DNA from 4 places in the Streptomyces sp. NPDC043427 genome. Region 3 is predicted to be linked to each of the others. Evidence: riboswitches for the same ligand, from Rfam matches in the RefSeq annotation. Region 3 holds a riboswitch; each other region holds the start of a gene.
The links. A riboswitch is a leader RNA that binds a small molecule or an ion and turns the genes downstream of it on or off. The one in region 3 is predicted to bind cyclic di-AMP.

Region 1 (3,732 bases), on a different contig from region 3:
GATCGTCCAAGGGTCTGCTTCAGATTTGAAGCACATCCTCGAGTCGGGACCCTACCTCTGCTTGAAACTTGAAGCAACCGGTTTGTGGGGTGCCCCACGGTCTGCCTCGACTCCTGGCTCAGCCCGTTCCTGCACACCCTGTGGATGAACGCCGCAGCCACGGCAGGTCCCCCGAGCCGTCCCTCGGCCCGTCTCCCTGGAGTCCCTTCATGATCCCCGTGAAGATCTCCTCCAGCTGGGTCACCTGCTGCGGGTCGAGGTGGTCGAAGAGGTGGGCGCGTACGGTCTCCACGTGACCCGGCGCCGTCCGCTCCAGCACCGCGAGCCCCTCCTCGGTCAGCGCGGCGAGGCTGCCGCGGCGGTCCGACGTGCATCCCTCACGCCGTAGCAGACCGTCCTTCTCCAGGCGCGCCACCGCGTACGTCAGCCGGCTGCGGGTGATCTTCAGCTCCTCGGCGAGGTCCGTCATGCGCAGCCGGTGTTCCGGTGTCTCGGACAGGGTGGCCAGGATGGAGTAATAGATGTGCGGCATGCCGGCCTCCTGCTGGAGCTGCCGGTCGAGCGCGTCCTCCAGGAGCATGGTGGCGGCGATGTACGCGCGCCAGGCGCGCTGCTCCTCGGGGGTGAGCCAGCGGGTCGTCATGTCACCAGTGTAGGTTTGTTTCAAACTTGAACCAAGCCCCGGACGCTCCCGCCCACGGTGCCTCTGTCCTCAGATGCTCCCGTCCTCACGATGGAGTGCGTAGATGCCTCTCCCTTACGTCCTGCTGTCCGCCGCGGTCTCCCTCGACGGCTACCTGGACGACACCGGCCCCGAGCGGCTCCTGCTCTCCAGCCCGGCCGACTTCGACCGGGTCGACGAGGTACGGGCCTCCGTCGACGCCATCCTGATCGGCGCCGGCACGATCCGCGCCGACAACCCCCGGCTGCTGGTCAACTCGCCCGAGCGGCGCGCGGCCCGTGTCGCCGCGGGGAAGCCCGAGTTCCCGCTGAAGGTCACGGTCAGCGGCTCGGGCGAGCTGGATCCGGCGGCGCAGTTCTGGCACACGGGCGGGGAGAAGGTCCTCTGTACGACGGACAAGGGCGCGGAACGGGCCCGGCGGGCCGGTATCGACGCCGGCGCCGAGGTCGTGGCGCTGGGCGCCGAACTCGACTGGCGCCGGATCCTGGAACACCTCCACGACGTACGCGGTGTGCGACGGCTCATGGTCGAGGGCGGCGGAACCATCCACACCCAGCTGCTTCAGCAGGAACTCGCCGACGAACTCCAGCTCGTCCTCGCGCCCCTCTTCGTGGGCGACCCCAGCGCGCCCCGGCTGTTCGGGTCCGGTGCCTACCAGGGCGGACGACTGCGACTCGTGGAGACCCGGCAGATCGAGGACGTCGTACTGATGCGCTACGAGCCGACGGCACCCGGCAGTGCGGGGGTGGCCGCCCCCGCCGACCGGCACTGGCTCGCCCTCGCCTGTCACCTCGCGGAGCTGTGTCCGCCGTCGGAGGGCGCCTTCAGCGTGGGCGCCGTGGTCGTGGCGGCCGACGGGACCGAACTGGCGCGCGGGTACTCCCGGGAGGGCGGCGATCCCCTCGTGCACGCGGAGGAGGCGGCCCTCGCGAAGATCGACCCGGCCGACCCCAGGCTCGCGTCCGCCACCGTCTACAGCAGTCTCGAACCCTGCGCCCGCCGCGCGTCCCGGCCCGCGCCCTGCGCCCGTCTGATCCTCGACGCGGGGGTGGGGCGGGTCGTCACGGCCTGGCGTGAGCCGGACACCTTCGTCGAGGGTGCCGACGGCACGGGCGTGCTGGTGGCGGGCGGTGTCGAGGTCGTCGTCGTGCCGGAGTACGCGGAGCGGGCCATGGCCCCGAACCGCCATCTGCTCGGCTGATCCCCCGTCACCGCAATACCCGTGTGCTTCGCACCCCGCGGATGCCGTACACTGGAATCACCGACGCGGGGTGGAGCAGCTCGGTAGCTCGCTGGGCTCATAACCCAGAGGTCGCAGGTTCAAATCCTGTCCCCGCTACTGAAGGCCGATGGCCGGGATTCTCACGGATCCCGGCCATCGGTGCGTTTGGGGGTGTGAACGAGCGCAGTCACGGGGTGTGAGTGGGCCGCCCCGCTCCGCATAACAACTGACGCACCGTCAGAACCGTGAGGGATCCACCACGTGGTCAACTCGCCCGTTTTTCACCGCTCATGGGTCGTAAGTCCAGGGTGAAAATGTTAATGATCAAGAGGAACAGCTTGGAAACCTGACCTCGTGTCTATTAACGTTCGATAACGCAGCGCGGTCGTCCCAGCCGTCACAAGAGACGGCTCCGTGCTCACGCGCCGAATCCCGCAAGGGAACCGGGGAACCACCACCTTGGGGTGAATCACGTGGATGCCGCCGTGAAGTCACGGCAGGTATACGCGCGTAGGAGACCTTCCCGCTCCGAACCCGTCAGCTAACCCGGTAGGCGTCACGGAAGGAAAGGAGCACGCCTTCGTGGCGTCCAACCCGCCTGCCCCCGAGGCTCCGCACGCGCCGAGCCGCCGCAGTACCGAGATCTTCGGCTACGGCGACTACCGCAACGACGAGGGCCCCTGGGAGGAGTGGAATCCCACCGCGGAGTCCATTCGCCCGGTACGTGGCCGGCACCGTGTCGCCAAGCAGCGTGGCGGGCTCGCCCGCAGCTCCACCGTCCTGGGCGTCGGCGTCATCGCCGCCGTCGGCGCGGGCGGCATGGCCAGCGCCAACACCGGCAAGCCGCCGGTCTCCATCTCCGTGCCCGACCTGCCCTCCGTCGGCTCGCTCCTGACGGACGACCCCCAGGACGACACTCGGGACGCCGCGGACGCCCTCAGCAGCGTCGGCGTCGACGACACCACCCAGAGCGCCACCGACGCCGGTGAGTCGCTGCGCAGCCGCATCATGGCCCAGGCCGAGTCGCAGCAGGGCCAGCTGGAGAGCAAGGCGGAGGCCGCCGCCGAGGCCGCGGCCGCCAAGGCCGCCGACGCCGCCGCCGCGAAGGCGGAGCAGGAGGCCAAGGCCAAGGCCGCCGCCGCCAAGAAGAAGGCGGAGGAGGAGAAGCAGCGGAAGGCCGAGGCCGAGCGCCTGGCCGAGCTGGCCAAGGAGTACACGCTGCCGACCTCCTCGTACACCATCACCTCGACCTTCGGTCAGGCCGGCTCCTACTGGTCCTCCGGCTACCACACCGGCCTCGACTTCGCGGCGCCCACCGGCACGCTCATCAAGGCCATCCACAGCGGCACCATCACCGAGGCGGGCTGGGCCGGTTCCTACGGCTACCGCACGATCCTCACGCTCGACGACGGTACGGAGCTCTGGTTCGCGCACCAGTCCTCCATCAACGTCAGCGTCGGCCAGAAGGTCGCCACGGGCGACGTCATCGGCCGCGTCGGCGCCACCGGCAACGTCACCGGCGCCCACCTCCACCTGGAGGTCCACCCGGGCGGCAGCAGCACGGGCATCGACCCGTCGGCGTGGCTGCGCAGCAAGGGGATCAACCCCTGACGTAGATCTTCCGGGAGTCGGTGAGGTCTCCCGGATGTTACGAACCGTTGACGGGAGGCGCGGAATGCGTGCCTCCCGTCAACGCGTTGACGTAGAGCATGACTTCTTCTTCTCTTCGCAAGCTCGGTTCCTCCGACCTGGAGGTCTTCCCGCTAGCCCTCGGCGGCAACGTCTTCGGCTGGACCGCCGACGAGGCCACCTCCTTCGACGTCCTCGA
Region 2 (3,732 bases), on a different contig from region 3:
GTCGTAGTGCGGGCGACGCCGGACGCATTCGGCGGCCACGAGTACGGCGTACCAGCACAGGTCGAGCACGAGCAGGCCGACCGTCACGGTGCGCAGGACCCGGCTGTCGTCGTTGTTCCACAGGTACAGGCGCGCGCTGTCGGCGACGAGCAGCCTCGACCCGGCGAGCGCCGAGATGGAGAGGGCGCCGCCCGCGATCCACTGGTCGCCCGAGCCCACGGTCACCTGCCGGAGGTCGAAGCAGAACAGCGCGGCGCAGTAGAGGGCCAGGCCGAGCCAGAAGAGCACGAGAGCGGCGTGCGCGAGCCAGTCGGCCGCCTCGGCCCCGGCGAGGGCGGCGGCCAGCACGGCGAGCCCCTGCGCGGCCACACAGCCGAGGAACACCGTCCCCGGCATGCGCCGCCGCCAGTGCGGTACGACGGCGAGGAGCAGGCCGGGCCCCAGCGCGGCCGACAGCGCCAGCAGAGCCGCCGCGACGGTCTGCTGCCCCAGGGCCGAAAAACCGGTGCCGAGCACGGTGGTGGCGGCGACCGCCGTGAGCACGTCCGGCGTGGCCGCCTCCGCCACCCACCGCTCGCGTTCCCACAGCAGCCGTACGGCGAAGAGCACCGCCAGGACCAGCCACGCTGCGGACGCCGCTCCCAGCGCGATCCGGGACAGCGCCTCGTACCCCGCCAACCGCAGGCCGACCGCCACGATGCCGGTCGCCATGACAGCGGCGCCTGTCGCCGGTGAGCGCTGCGCCCACCAGGCGCGGAGGGGGGAGGGGCGGGGCATGCCCCGATGCTAAGGAGCCACCTCGCCGCGGGCGCGGAAAGGCGCTCCACGCGCGCGTGCCCCCACCCGGTCGGCCCCGGCGGGGTCAGGCCGGTCGTACGACGCTGTGGATCCCCGATTCGCCGTCGTAGTAGATGGACTCCTCGCGGACGTACGCGCCCGGCTTCGGGGCGTGGATCATCATGCCGTTGCCGATGTAGATGCCGACGTGGCTGATGTCGTCGTAGAAGAAGACCAGGTCACCGGGCTGGGCGTTGGCGAGGGAGACCGTGGTGCCGGCGTTGACCTGGTCGTAGGTGACGCGGGGGAGGTCCACGCCGGCGGCCTTCCAGGCGGCCTGGGTGAGGCCGGAGCAGTCGTAGGAGTCGGGGCCGGTGGCGCCCCAGACGTACGGCTTGCCGATCTGCGCGCGGGCGAAGGCGAGCGCCTTCTCGGCCTTGGTGGCGTACGAGGAGTCGGTGGGCGTCGACGAGGACGAGGACGACGAGGGGGACGAGGACGGCGAGGAGCTGTCCTGCTGGGCTGCTGCCTCCTCCTGGGCCTTCTGCTGCGCCGCCTGCTGCTTCGCCAGCTCCGCCGCCTTGCGCGCGGCCGCTTCCTGCTTCTGCTTCTCGATCGCCGCGAGCCGCGCCTTCTCCTCCGCCGTCAGCTTCGACAGCAGCCCGCGCGCGTCGGCGAGCTTCTTCTGGACGGTGCTCTTGGCGGTCTTCAGGTCGTTCTGCGAGTCGGTGAGCGTGGCGAGGCTCTCGCTCGCCTCCTGGCGCTTCTCCATCGTCGCCGACTGCTCGGCGAAGTAGTCGTCGACCTCCTTCTTCTGACGGCCGGTCATCCGGTCCATCAGCTGAGTCTGGTCGAAGTAGTCCTGTGGGGAGTCCGCCAGCAGGAAGGTCGCGGTGTCGGGCGCGGCCGCGCCGGTGCGGTACTGGGCCGCGGCGTAGGAGCCGAGCCGCTCGCGCTCCTCGTTGAGCTTCTGCGCGCGCTTCGCGACGTCGTCGAGGAGGGTGTCGACGTGCTCGCGCTGCTTCGCGGTCTTCTCCTTGGCCGCGTTGTACTTCTCGGTCGCCGACTCCGCCTGGCGGTAGAGGTCGTCGACCTTCTTCTCGACTTCCTCGAGGCTCGGCTTGTCGTCCGCGGGTGCGGCGTTGGCCGTCTGGGAGAGCAGGGCCACGGAGGTGAGGGCGGCCGTGGCGAGGGCGGGCGTGCGTATGCCCGCCACGCGCTTGCCCGCGGAGCGGGGCTTGCGGTGCTGCGACGCCAAGGGAGGCGACTCCTTCCATCGTCCGCCTACCGGGTTAGCTGTCGGGTTCGGGCGGGTGGTTCGGAAGGGTTGCCCTACGGCCTTGTCCCCGTCAGGGGAGTGGGCCGATTCACCCCAAGGTCTCGGTGGGTCCCCGGCTCCGGCCGGCACTGCGGCGCGGGCGGACTCGGCGGAGGCCGCGCGGCCCGGCGACGTTCGCCGGTGGGGGTCGTGCGGCCTGCCCGGCACGGTAGCCAACTGGTGTGGCCCTTGTGAAGGTTGATGGGTGATATGCCCGATACATTTTCGTGACCTGGGGTCAGGGCTTTACTTGTTGGGGCCCATGTGGAGATGTCTGTGACGGCTTGGGCGTATTTGCGCTCGCGAAGCAGGTTCGTCGCCGATCGTGACGGAGCGGTTCCGCAGGGTGTGAGGGCGGGTTTTCCGGGATGTTTTCGGGGTGGCGGCCCGTTGTCGGTGGGGCGCCCTAGACTCGGAGAGCGATGAGCAGCCTCTTTGACGACAGCTTCCTGGCGGACCTCCAGGCCCCGAAGGGCCATGGGGAAGAGCCTCCGCCGCCCGACGACGATCACGTACCGGAGCCGATCCCGGACGATCTGTTCGGCGGGAAGTTCGACGTGCCGCCGGACCGGGAGGAGTACTACCGCGACGGCGCCCCGCGCCCGGTGGTGGACCCGGCCGCGCTCCTGGAGGGGCTGAACGAGAACCAGCGCGCCGCCGTCGTGCACTCCGGCACCCCGCTGCTCATCGTGGCCGGCGCCGGGTCCGGCAAGACCCGCGTGCTCACCCACCGCATCGCCCACCTGCTCGGCGAGCGGAACGTCCACCCGGGCCAGATCCTCGCGATCACCTTCACCAACAAAGCCGCGGGCGAGATGAAAGAGCGCGTCGAGCAGCTCGTCGGCCCGCGCGCGAACGCGATGTGGGTGATGACCTTCCACAGCGCATGTGTGCGCATCCTGCGCCGCGAGTCCAAGAAGCTCGGCTTCACGTCGTCGTTCTCGATCTACGACGCCGCCGACTCCAAGCGCCTGATGGCCCTGGTCTGCCGCGACCTGGACCTCGACCCCAAGCGCTTCCCGCCCAAGTCCTTCAGCGCCAAGATCAGCAACCTCAAGAACGAGCTGATCGACGAGGAGGACTTCGCCGCGCAGGCCACCGACGGTTTCGAGAAGACCCTCGCCCAGGCCTATGCCCTGTACCAGTCGCGGCTGCGTGAGGCGAACGCCCTCGACTTCGACGACCTGATCATGACGACGGTCAACCTGCTGCGCGCCTTCCCGGACGTCGCCGAGCACTACCGCCGCCGCTTCCGGCACGTCCTCGTCGACGAGTACCAGGACACCAACCACGCGCAGTACGCCCTCGTCCGCGAGCTCGTCGGCACCTCCGAGCACCCCGTCGACGTGCCGCCCAACGAGTACGACGTCCCGCCCGCCGAGCTCTGCGTGGTGGGTGACGCCGACCAGTCGATCTACGCCTTCCGCGGTGCGACCATCCGCAACATCCTCCAGTTCGAGGAGGACTATCCGGACGCGACGACGATCCTGCTGGAGCAGAACTACCGCTCCACCCAGACGATCCTCAGTGCGGCCAACGCGGTCATCGAGCGCAACGAGTCCCGCCGCCCGAAGAACCTGTGGACCAAGGCGGGCACGGGCGCCCGCATCACCGGCTACGTCGCCGACACGGAGCAC
Region 3 (3,732 bases):
TACGTCGACCTCCAGGGTTCCGCGGGAGGCGGTGACGATGCCGCCCTGCTCGAGTTCGACGGCCCACTGACGCAGGCCGTGACGGAAGTCGTCGTGGGCGATGAGGCGGCGGTGGCGGGGCGCGGCGCTCGCGGTGGTCACGGGGGCGAGGGCGGCCAGGGCGGCGCCGGCGGCGAGGGCACCGAAGGCTCTGCGCGTGCTCGTCACGGGTAACAGCTCCTCAGCGGGGCGGGACTACGGATGGAAAGCGCTTGCCGTCTGACGGGGATCACCTTCCCCCGCCTCCGCCCCCGCTGTCGACACCCCTGACGCCACCGCCACAGGACCGCAACGCGGCGATCGTCCACGACCGTGCCCGGACATACCGAAGGCCGGACCCGGGGATCGGGGGTCCGGCCTTCGGCAGCGTGTCAGGCAGATGGTGGCGCGGTCCGTCAGCCGACGGTGACGCCGTGCGAGCGGAGGTAGGCGACCGGGTCCACGTCCGAGCCGTAGTCCGGGGTCGTCCGGATCTCGAAGTGCAGGTGCGGTCCGGTCACGTTGCCGGTCGCACCGGAGAGGCCGATCTGCTGACCCTCGGTCACGGCCTGGCCCGCGGAGACGGAGATCGAGGACAGGTGGGCGTACTGGGCGTAGTAGCCGTCGTTCAGCTTGATGACGACCTGGTTGCCGTATGCGCCGCCCCAGCCCGCGGAGACGACCGTGCCCGCGGCCACGGCCTTGAGGGACGTGCCGGTCGGGACGACGAAGTCGACGCCGGTGTGGTAGCCGCTGGACCACATGCTGCCGGCCATGTGGTACGGGGTGCCGATGGTGGCGCCGACCACGGGGAGGGTGTAACCGCTGCCGGTGGAGGCGCCGTTGGACTGGGTGGCCGTGGTGGTCTTGGCGGCGGAGGACTTCGAGGACGTGGAGGTCTTCGAGGTCTTCGACGACTTCGAAGACTGCGGCGAGGTCGAGGACTTCGACGTCTTCGACTCCGAGGAGGAGGTCGTGCCGGTGCTCGTCTCGGCCTTCTTGCCCAGGGACAGCTTCAGGCCGGGGTGAATGAGCGACGGGTCGGAGCCGACGGTCTCGCGGTTGTCGGCGTAGAGCTTCTTCCAGCCGCCTCTGACGTGCTGCTCGTCGGCGATCTTCGAGAGGTAGTCGCCGGAGCGCACCGTGTAGATCCGGGCGCTCGCGGGGTCCGAGGCGGTCTTCTTCTCGGCCGCCTTCTTCTCCGTTACCGGAGCGGACTGGACGGCCTTTTCGGGAGCGGACTGGGAAGGCGCGGCGTGGGCGCCGGTGGCCCCGAGAAGGGGGAGGGCGAGCGCGGCGCCGCCGGTTCCGGCGACAGCGATGGAGCGGGTGAAACGTTGGGCCTTGGGACGGCGGTGCTTACCCTTCGCGGGCATGGCGAATTCCTCTCCGGCGCCTGCGAGGTGAGCTGTCGGGTGCGAGCTGGAGATGCCCGGCCGCGCCGAGGCGCGGCTTAACCCCAAGCCGTTCCGGGAACCGGAACAGGCGGTCTTACCTGTGGGTCCCCCGCTCCTGCCGTGCACGGGTCAGTGTGTGCGGTTCTCCGGACGGCGGCAGGATTGGGCGTCCGTCCGGATTGGTGGCGAACGTAAGCGACCAGGACGCAAAGGAACAAGCGGAGGGTTGCGCGGGAATGCGTTTCTCGTGATCCGCTGTGAGAATTCCCGGTGACACTCCGTGTAGTACGAAGGCACCGGTTCCTGTGAAAGCCCTTGGAAACCACATGAATTACGTGGACATGACGAGCAACTCACGGTCACGGATATGACGCTAATCACGTGACGTCGCTCCAGACCCCTTTCTTTCAGAGCGAGTTGGGATTAACCCCGCAATTCAGACAGAACTCTCAGATGCGACGCAGCCGGAGAACTGCCGCATCCAGGTCGCCCCGCAGTCCGGTACGCCATCCGTGATGCAACAGCACCGCCCCTCGATGAATTTCACCCGTTTCGAGGCATTCGTACGATGCTGTCGGGTCGAGCCCGCGCAGCCGCAGCGCCGGCACGGGCTCGCCGTGGTGCTGCGCCTGGAGCCAGGCCAGGACGACGGACTCGTCCCCGCGGACGTACTGCACGGCGCTGAGTCCGCCCCGCGGGGGCCGCAGCCGGTGGAGATCGCCGTGCTGCACCAGCGGGCGGATCTTCTTGTAGAGCTCCACCCACTCCCGGGCCTCCGCGAGCTCCTCCTCGGCCCACTGGGCGAGGTCGCCGCCGACTCCGAGGACGCCCGCCATGGCGCTGACGAACCGGAAGCGCAGGGAGCTGACCCGGCCGTTGAGCTGGGCGTTGGGGCTGTCGGTGACCCAGGCGGCCATGACCCGCGCGGGGTGGATCTGACTGAAGCCGTGCTGGATGGCGAGCCGGTCGAGGGGGTCGGTGTTGTCCGAGGTCCACACCTGGTCCGTACGGCTCAGCACCCCGAGGTCGATCCGGCCGCCGCCACCCGAGCAGGACTCGAAGGCGACACCCGGGTGGGCCGCCCGCAGCCGGTCCAGCAGGGCGTAAAGGGCGTTGACGTGGTCGACCCAGAGTCGCTGCGGGTAGCCCTCACCGGGCCAGCCGGCGTCGGTGAAGCAGCGATTGAAGTCCCACTTCACGTAGTCGATCGGGGCACTGGAAAGAAGGCTGTCGAGCTGCCGCCAGAGGTAGTCCTGGACATCCGGGCGGGCGAGGTTCAGTACGAGCTGATTGCGGAACTCCGTCCGCTTTCGTCCCGGTTGGTACTGCACCCAGTCGGGGTGCGCCCGGTACAGCTCGCTGTCCGGGTTCACCATCTCGGGTTCGACCCAGATGCCGAACTGCATCCCGAGCGCGTGGACGTAGTCGGCGAGCGGCTTCAGCCCGCCGGGGAAGCGGTCGGGGTTGGGCCGCCAGTCGCCGAGCCCGGCGCGGTCGCTGGTGCGCGCCCCGAACCAGCCGTCGTCGACCACGAACAGCTCGACGCCGATGGCCGCGGCCCGCCGCGCCAGCGTGGCCTGCTGCTCCTCGGAGATGTCGAACTCGGTGGCCTCCCAGGAGTTGAACAGCACGGGCCGGTCCCGGTCCGCGTCGGGAACGACGTAGGTCCGCTGGTAGCTGTGCCAGGCCCGGCTCGCCCCGCCGAAGCCGCCGTCGCTCCACAGGCCCGCGAAGACCGGCGTGGTGTGGACCTCTCCTGCCGCGAGCCGCAGCAGGCCCGAGTCGTCGTATCCGGCACCGCCTGTGATCTGCACGCGCGCGTCGGGAAGCTGGGCCACGGCGATCCGCCAGGAGCCGGACCAGCCGAGCGCGCAGCCGTAGACCTCGCCGCGCTCCTCGGTCGCGTCGGTGTCGAGGGCGACCCAGGGCAGGTGCTGGTGACCGGTGTGACCGCGCCGGCTCCCGATCACCTTCTCACCGTAGGTGAGGGGGGAGGACGTCAGCCGGGACTCGGCGGCCCAGCGGCCGTGCAGGTGCGACAGGCGCCAGCCCTCGCGGTCGGGCAGGGTCCAGGTGGCGGAGTCGGCGCGCAGCAGCTCCAGGGGCTCGGGTCCCTGGTTGTCGAGGGTGACCCAGCGCTCGACCACGTCGTCGCGCATCCGGTAGTGCAGCGTGACGACCAGCCCGGCGTCCCGGAAGCGCAGGCGCAGGAGGTCGCCCTCGGTGTCGTACGCCTCGAAGCGCCACTCGGTGCCGCGTCGCTCGTCGGTGCGCACGGACAGCGCGGGGCGGGTGAAGCGGGGGCCGCCCTCGACGG
Region 4 (3,732 bases), on a different contig from region 3:
GTCTCGCGCGGACGCGGGCGGGTCGCCTTCGGCGCGCCCCCGTGGCACCAGCCCAGGCTGCGCCCCGAGTCGCCCTTCGGACGCGCCTGGTCGCTGTGGGCGCTGACCTACTACCCGCACCCCTATCGCCACCTGCCGGCCCAGGCCCGCCACTACCTGGTCCGCCGTGTCCTCGGGCCGCTCGGCGCCTGGTGGCTGCGCGACCGGTTCGAGGGCAAGGTGCGGGTCAGCGAGGTGGACCGGGTCGTGCGGGCGGACGCGACGCAGGACGGTACGACGCTGACGGTCACCACGCACGGCGGCCGCACGCAGCGGCTGTCGGCCGACCACGTCGTCGCGGCGACCGGCTACCGCGTCGACCTCGCCGCGATGGACTTCCTCGGCCATGAGCTGCGCACCGAACTCGCGGTGAGCCGTGGCACACCCAAGCTGGGCGCGGGATACGTGTCGTCGGTGCCGGGGCTGTACTTCACGGGGCTGCCGGCCGCGGCGTCGTACGGCCCGGTGATGCGGTTCGTGTGCGGCACGGAGTTCGCCTCACCGAGGCTGGCGCGGCATCTGGCGGCGGCGCACGGCTGAGACGGAGGGACACGAGCACCCCCTGGGGGTGAAAAGCCGATCGCCGCATGGGAGTTGAAAGTGGCGGCTGGGCGGCGATGGGCGCTGTCGCCGTCCGGTTCGCGCTGAGTGGAGGGGGGTGTCCTGTCCGTATTCTCTGATCATGGCCGCACCCACCGCATCTGACGAGCGCACCGCGTACTCACTCATCGCCACCGACCTGGACGGAACGCTGCTGCGCGGCGACGACACCGTCTCCGACCGGTCCTTCGCCGCGCTCGCGCGGGTGGCACGGGCGGGTGCCCAGCACCTCGTCGTCACGGGACGGCCGGCGCCCCGGGTGCGCCCGCTCCTCGACGACCTCGGCAGCGCGGGGCTCGCGGTGTGCGGGCAGGGCGCACAGGTCTACGACGCCGGCGCGGACCGGCTGTTGTGGTCCGTCACCCTGGACCGGGAGTTGGCGGAGACGGCGCTGGAGAAGGTGGAGGCCGAGGTGGGGCAGGTGTACGCCGCGGTAGACCAGGACGGCGTCGAGGGGCTCACGCTCATCGAGCCCGGGTATCTGATGCCCCACCCGACCCTGCCCGCCGTACGGGTCGGTCGGCGCGCAGACCTGTGGTGCGCGCCGATCAGCAAGGTCCTGCTACGCCATCCCGACCTGTCCGACGACGAACTGGCTGCGACGGCGCGCGGAGTGGTCGGCTCCCTCGCGACGGTCACCATGTCGGGACCGGGGACGGTCGAACTCCAGCCGTGCGGCATCACCAAGGCGACCGGCCTGGCGCTGGCCGCCGAGCACCTGGGTCTGAGCCCGGCGGACACGATCGCCTTCGGGGACATGCCCAACGACATCCCCATGTTCGACTGGGCGGCCCGAGGCGTCGCGATGGCCAACGCACACCCCGAACTCAAGGCCGTAGCAGACGAGATCACCACGTCGAACGAGGACGACGGCATCGCCGTCGTCCTCGAAGGACTGTTCCCCGAAGGCTGAGGGGGGCAGGCCTAGGGCCTCTCGTTTGGATCAGGCCGGATCAGGGAGCGGGGTCCGGCCTGATCCAAACAAAAAAGAACAAGCAGGGAACCAAAAGTTGTTGACCGGAAAGTAGCGTGCCGCCGCGTAGTTGCAGGCGGCCGTGATGTTCGCGATCGGGTCGTAGGGGTCGAACGACGTGCCGGGCACGTGGTAGGCCTGGAACGTCGGGTCGATGACCTGGAGCAGGCCCTTGGACGGGGTTCCGGCGGCCGCGTTGGAGTCCCACAGGTTGATGGCGTTGGGGTTGCCGGAGGACTCACGCATGATGTTGCGGTAAATGCCGTCGTAGGAACCGGGGATGCCCCGTTCGGCCATGATGGCGAGCGACGCTCGGATCCAGCCGTCGAGGGTGTTGGGGTAGCCCGTGACGGCAGCGGTCGTCAGGGTCGGGGTGGCGGCGGAGGCACTGGTCGCGCCGATGAGCGGCAGCGCGAGCACGGCGGCGCCGGTGCCGGCGACGGCGAGAGTGCGAACGAGTCGGGACGTGCGGGTGCGGCGGGGCAGGCCGGCAGCGGGCATGGTGAATTCCTCTCCGGCGCCTGCGAGGTGAGCTGTCGGGTTCGGGCTGGGAGGTGCCCGGCCGGGCCGCCGTACGGCGACACGGCTTCACCCCAAGCCGGTCCGGTGCGATGCCCGGCCCGGCGACTTACCTGGGTCCCCCGCTCCTGCCGTACGCGAGTGAGTTCGTCGATGGGTGGCGGCGGGCGGCGGCAGGATGAGGCGTCCGCCCGACAGGCCGGGAACGTATGCGAGAGCACATGTCGGGAACAAGTGGTGGATTGGCGTCTTGCCCTATTGACCTTGGTCTGAGGCGTATCGGGTGCTTGATCCTTTGCGGTTGCCAAGACTCAACTCGGGGGTGGGCAAAGGGGGGAGCTGACATGCGGCGCAGTGTCCGAATAAACCCGCACGTGACCCAATTCACTGCGCACATCTCCTCAGCTCATTTGCCGCCAAGGGGAATTGAGGATCCAATTGCGGCAAATAGGGCACTACGACTCCATGGCTGGATGACGACCGCGAGGTGGGGCATGAATCACTGCTCGCGGGTAAGTCGATGGATGTCCTGTCGTATCGGAAGATCAAAGACATAACGCCTGATTCCATACCGTCCGGACGGTATGGAATGTGGGAGGGCGGGGGGCATCAGTGATCGAAAGGTGACCGGATACGCTGACTTGAGTGATGGCAGCGACCTATCGACAAACCATGTAAGCGCCGGTAGACACCAGCAGACAGGAGACCCCTCGTGACCGTCGTCGGGCCGTTCGGGCTGAGCGTGCGGGACCAGGCTCTGGAAGCCGATGTCCAGGCCGGAATGGCGGCCGTCGAGGAAGGTTTGCTCGAAGCCACCAAGAGCGAGGTCCCGTTCATTACGGAGGCCGCGCAGCACCTCGTACGAGCGGGCGGGAAGCGTTTTCGGCCACTTCTTGTGATGCTCGCGGCGCAGTTCGGTGACCCGTACGCGCCGGGGATCGTGCCGTCGGCGGTGGTGGTGGAGCTGACCCACCTCGCCACGCTGTACCACGATGACGTGATGGACGAGGCCGAGGTGCGGCGCGGAGTGGACAGCGCGAACACGCGCTGGGGCAACTCCGTCGCGGTCCTCACCGGCGACTTCCTGTTCGCGCGGGCCTCGCACATCCTGGCCGACCTGGGGCCGGAGGCGGTGCGGGTCCAGGCGGAGGCGTTCGAGCGGCTGGTCACGGGCCAGATCCTGGAGACGGCGGGCCCCACGGACGGGCGCGACCCGGTCGAGCACTACCTGGACGTGCTGGGTGGCAAGACCGGCTCGCTCGTCGCGGTGTCGTGCCGCTTCGGGGCGATGATGTCCGGCGCCGACGAGACCGTGGTCGACGTCCTGACGCAGTACGGCGAGCGGCTGGGGGTCGCCTTCCAGCTCGCGGACGACGTGCTGGACATCGCCTCCGACTCCCACGAGTCGGGCAAGACGCCGGGGACGGACCTGCGCGAGGGCATCCCGACCCTTCCGGTGCTGCGGCTGCGCGAGCGGGCGGCCCGGCTCGGGCTGGCCGAGGACATCGCCCTGTGCGAGCTGTTGGACTCCGACCTGACCGACGACGCCCGGCACGCCGAGGCGCTGGCGGCCCTGCGCGCGCACCCCGCGCTGGAGCAGG

Region 1: another riboswitch for cyclic di-AMP. It lies ahead of AC067M_RS32990 (M23 family metallopeptidase); the one in region 3 lies ahead of AC067M_RS28980 (M23 family metallopeptidase).
Region 2: another riboswitch for cyclic di-AMP. It lies ahead of AC067M_RS06870 (C40 family peptidase); the one in region 3 lies ahead of AC067M_RS28980 (M23 family metallopeptidase).
Region 4: another riboswitch for cyclic di-AMP. It lies ahead of AC067M_RS36875 (transglycosylase SLT domain-containing protein); the one in region 3 lies ahead of AC067M_RS28980 (M23 family metallopeptidase).

The regions. Positions count from the first base shown of each region.
Region 1 is NZ_JBWKCC010000027.1:14,610-18,341, reverse strand. It holds gene AC067M_RS33005 (MarR family winged helix-turn-helix transcriptional regulator) at 119-643, opposite strand; gene AC067M_RS33000 (dihydrofolate reductase family protein) at 747-1,883, shown strand; tRNA gene AC067M_RS32995 (tRNA-Met) at 1,948-2,021, shown strand; cyclic di-AMP (ydaO/yuaA leader) riboswitch at 2,318-2,475, shown strand; gene AC067M_RS32990 (M23 family metallopeptidase) at 2,487-3,515, shown strand; gene AC067M_RS32985 (aldo/keto reductase) at 3,614-3,732, shown strand, end outside.
Region 2 is NZ_JBWKCC010000002.1:653,139-656,870, reverse strand. It holds gene AC067M_RS06875 (tellurite resistance/C4-dicarboxylate transporter family protein) at 1-777, opposite strand, end outside; gene AC067M_RS06870 (C40 family peptidase) at 863-2,035, opposite strand; cyclic di-AMP (ydaO/yuaA leader) riboswitch at 2,044-2,202, opposite strand; gene pcrA (DNA helicase PcrA) at 2,518-3,732, shown strand, end outside.
Region 3 is NZ_JBWKCC010000021.1:47,870-51,601, forward strand. It holds gene AC067M_RS28975 (DUF6250 domain-containing protein) at 1-207, opposite strand, end outside; gene AC067M_RS28980 (M23 family metallopeptidase) at 435-1,394, opposite strand; cyclic di-AMP (ydaO/yuaA leader) riboswitch at 1,399-1,560, opposite strand; gene AC067M_RS28985 (alpha-galactosidase) at 1,865-3,732, opposite strand, start outside.
Region 4 is NZ_JBWKCC010000032.1:114,743-118,474, forward strand. It holds gene AC067M_RS36865 (NAD(P)-binding domain-containing protein) at 1-579, shown strand, start outside; gene AC067M_RS36870 (HAD family hydrolase) at 722-1,552, shown strand; gene AC067M_RS36875 (transglycosylase SLT domain-containing protein) at 1,583-2,113, opposite strand; cyclic di-AMP (ydaO/yuaA leader) riboswitch at 2,116-2,281, opposite strand; gene AC067M_RS36880 (polyprenyl synthetase family protein) at 2,844-3,732, shown strand, end outside.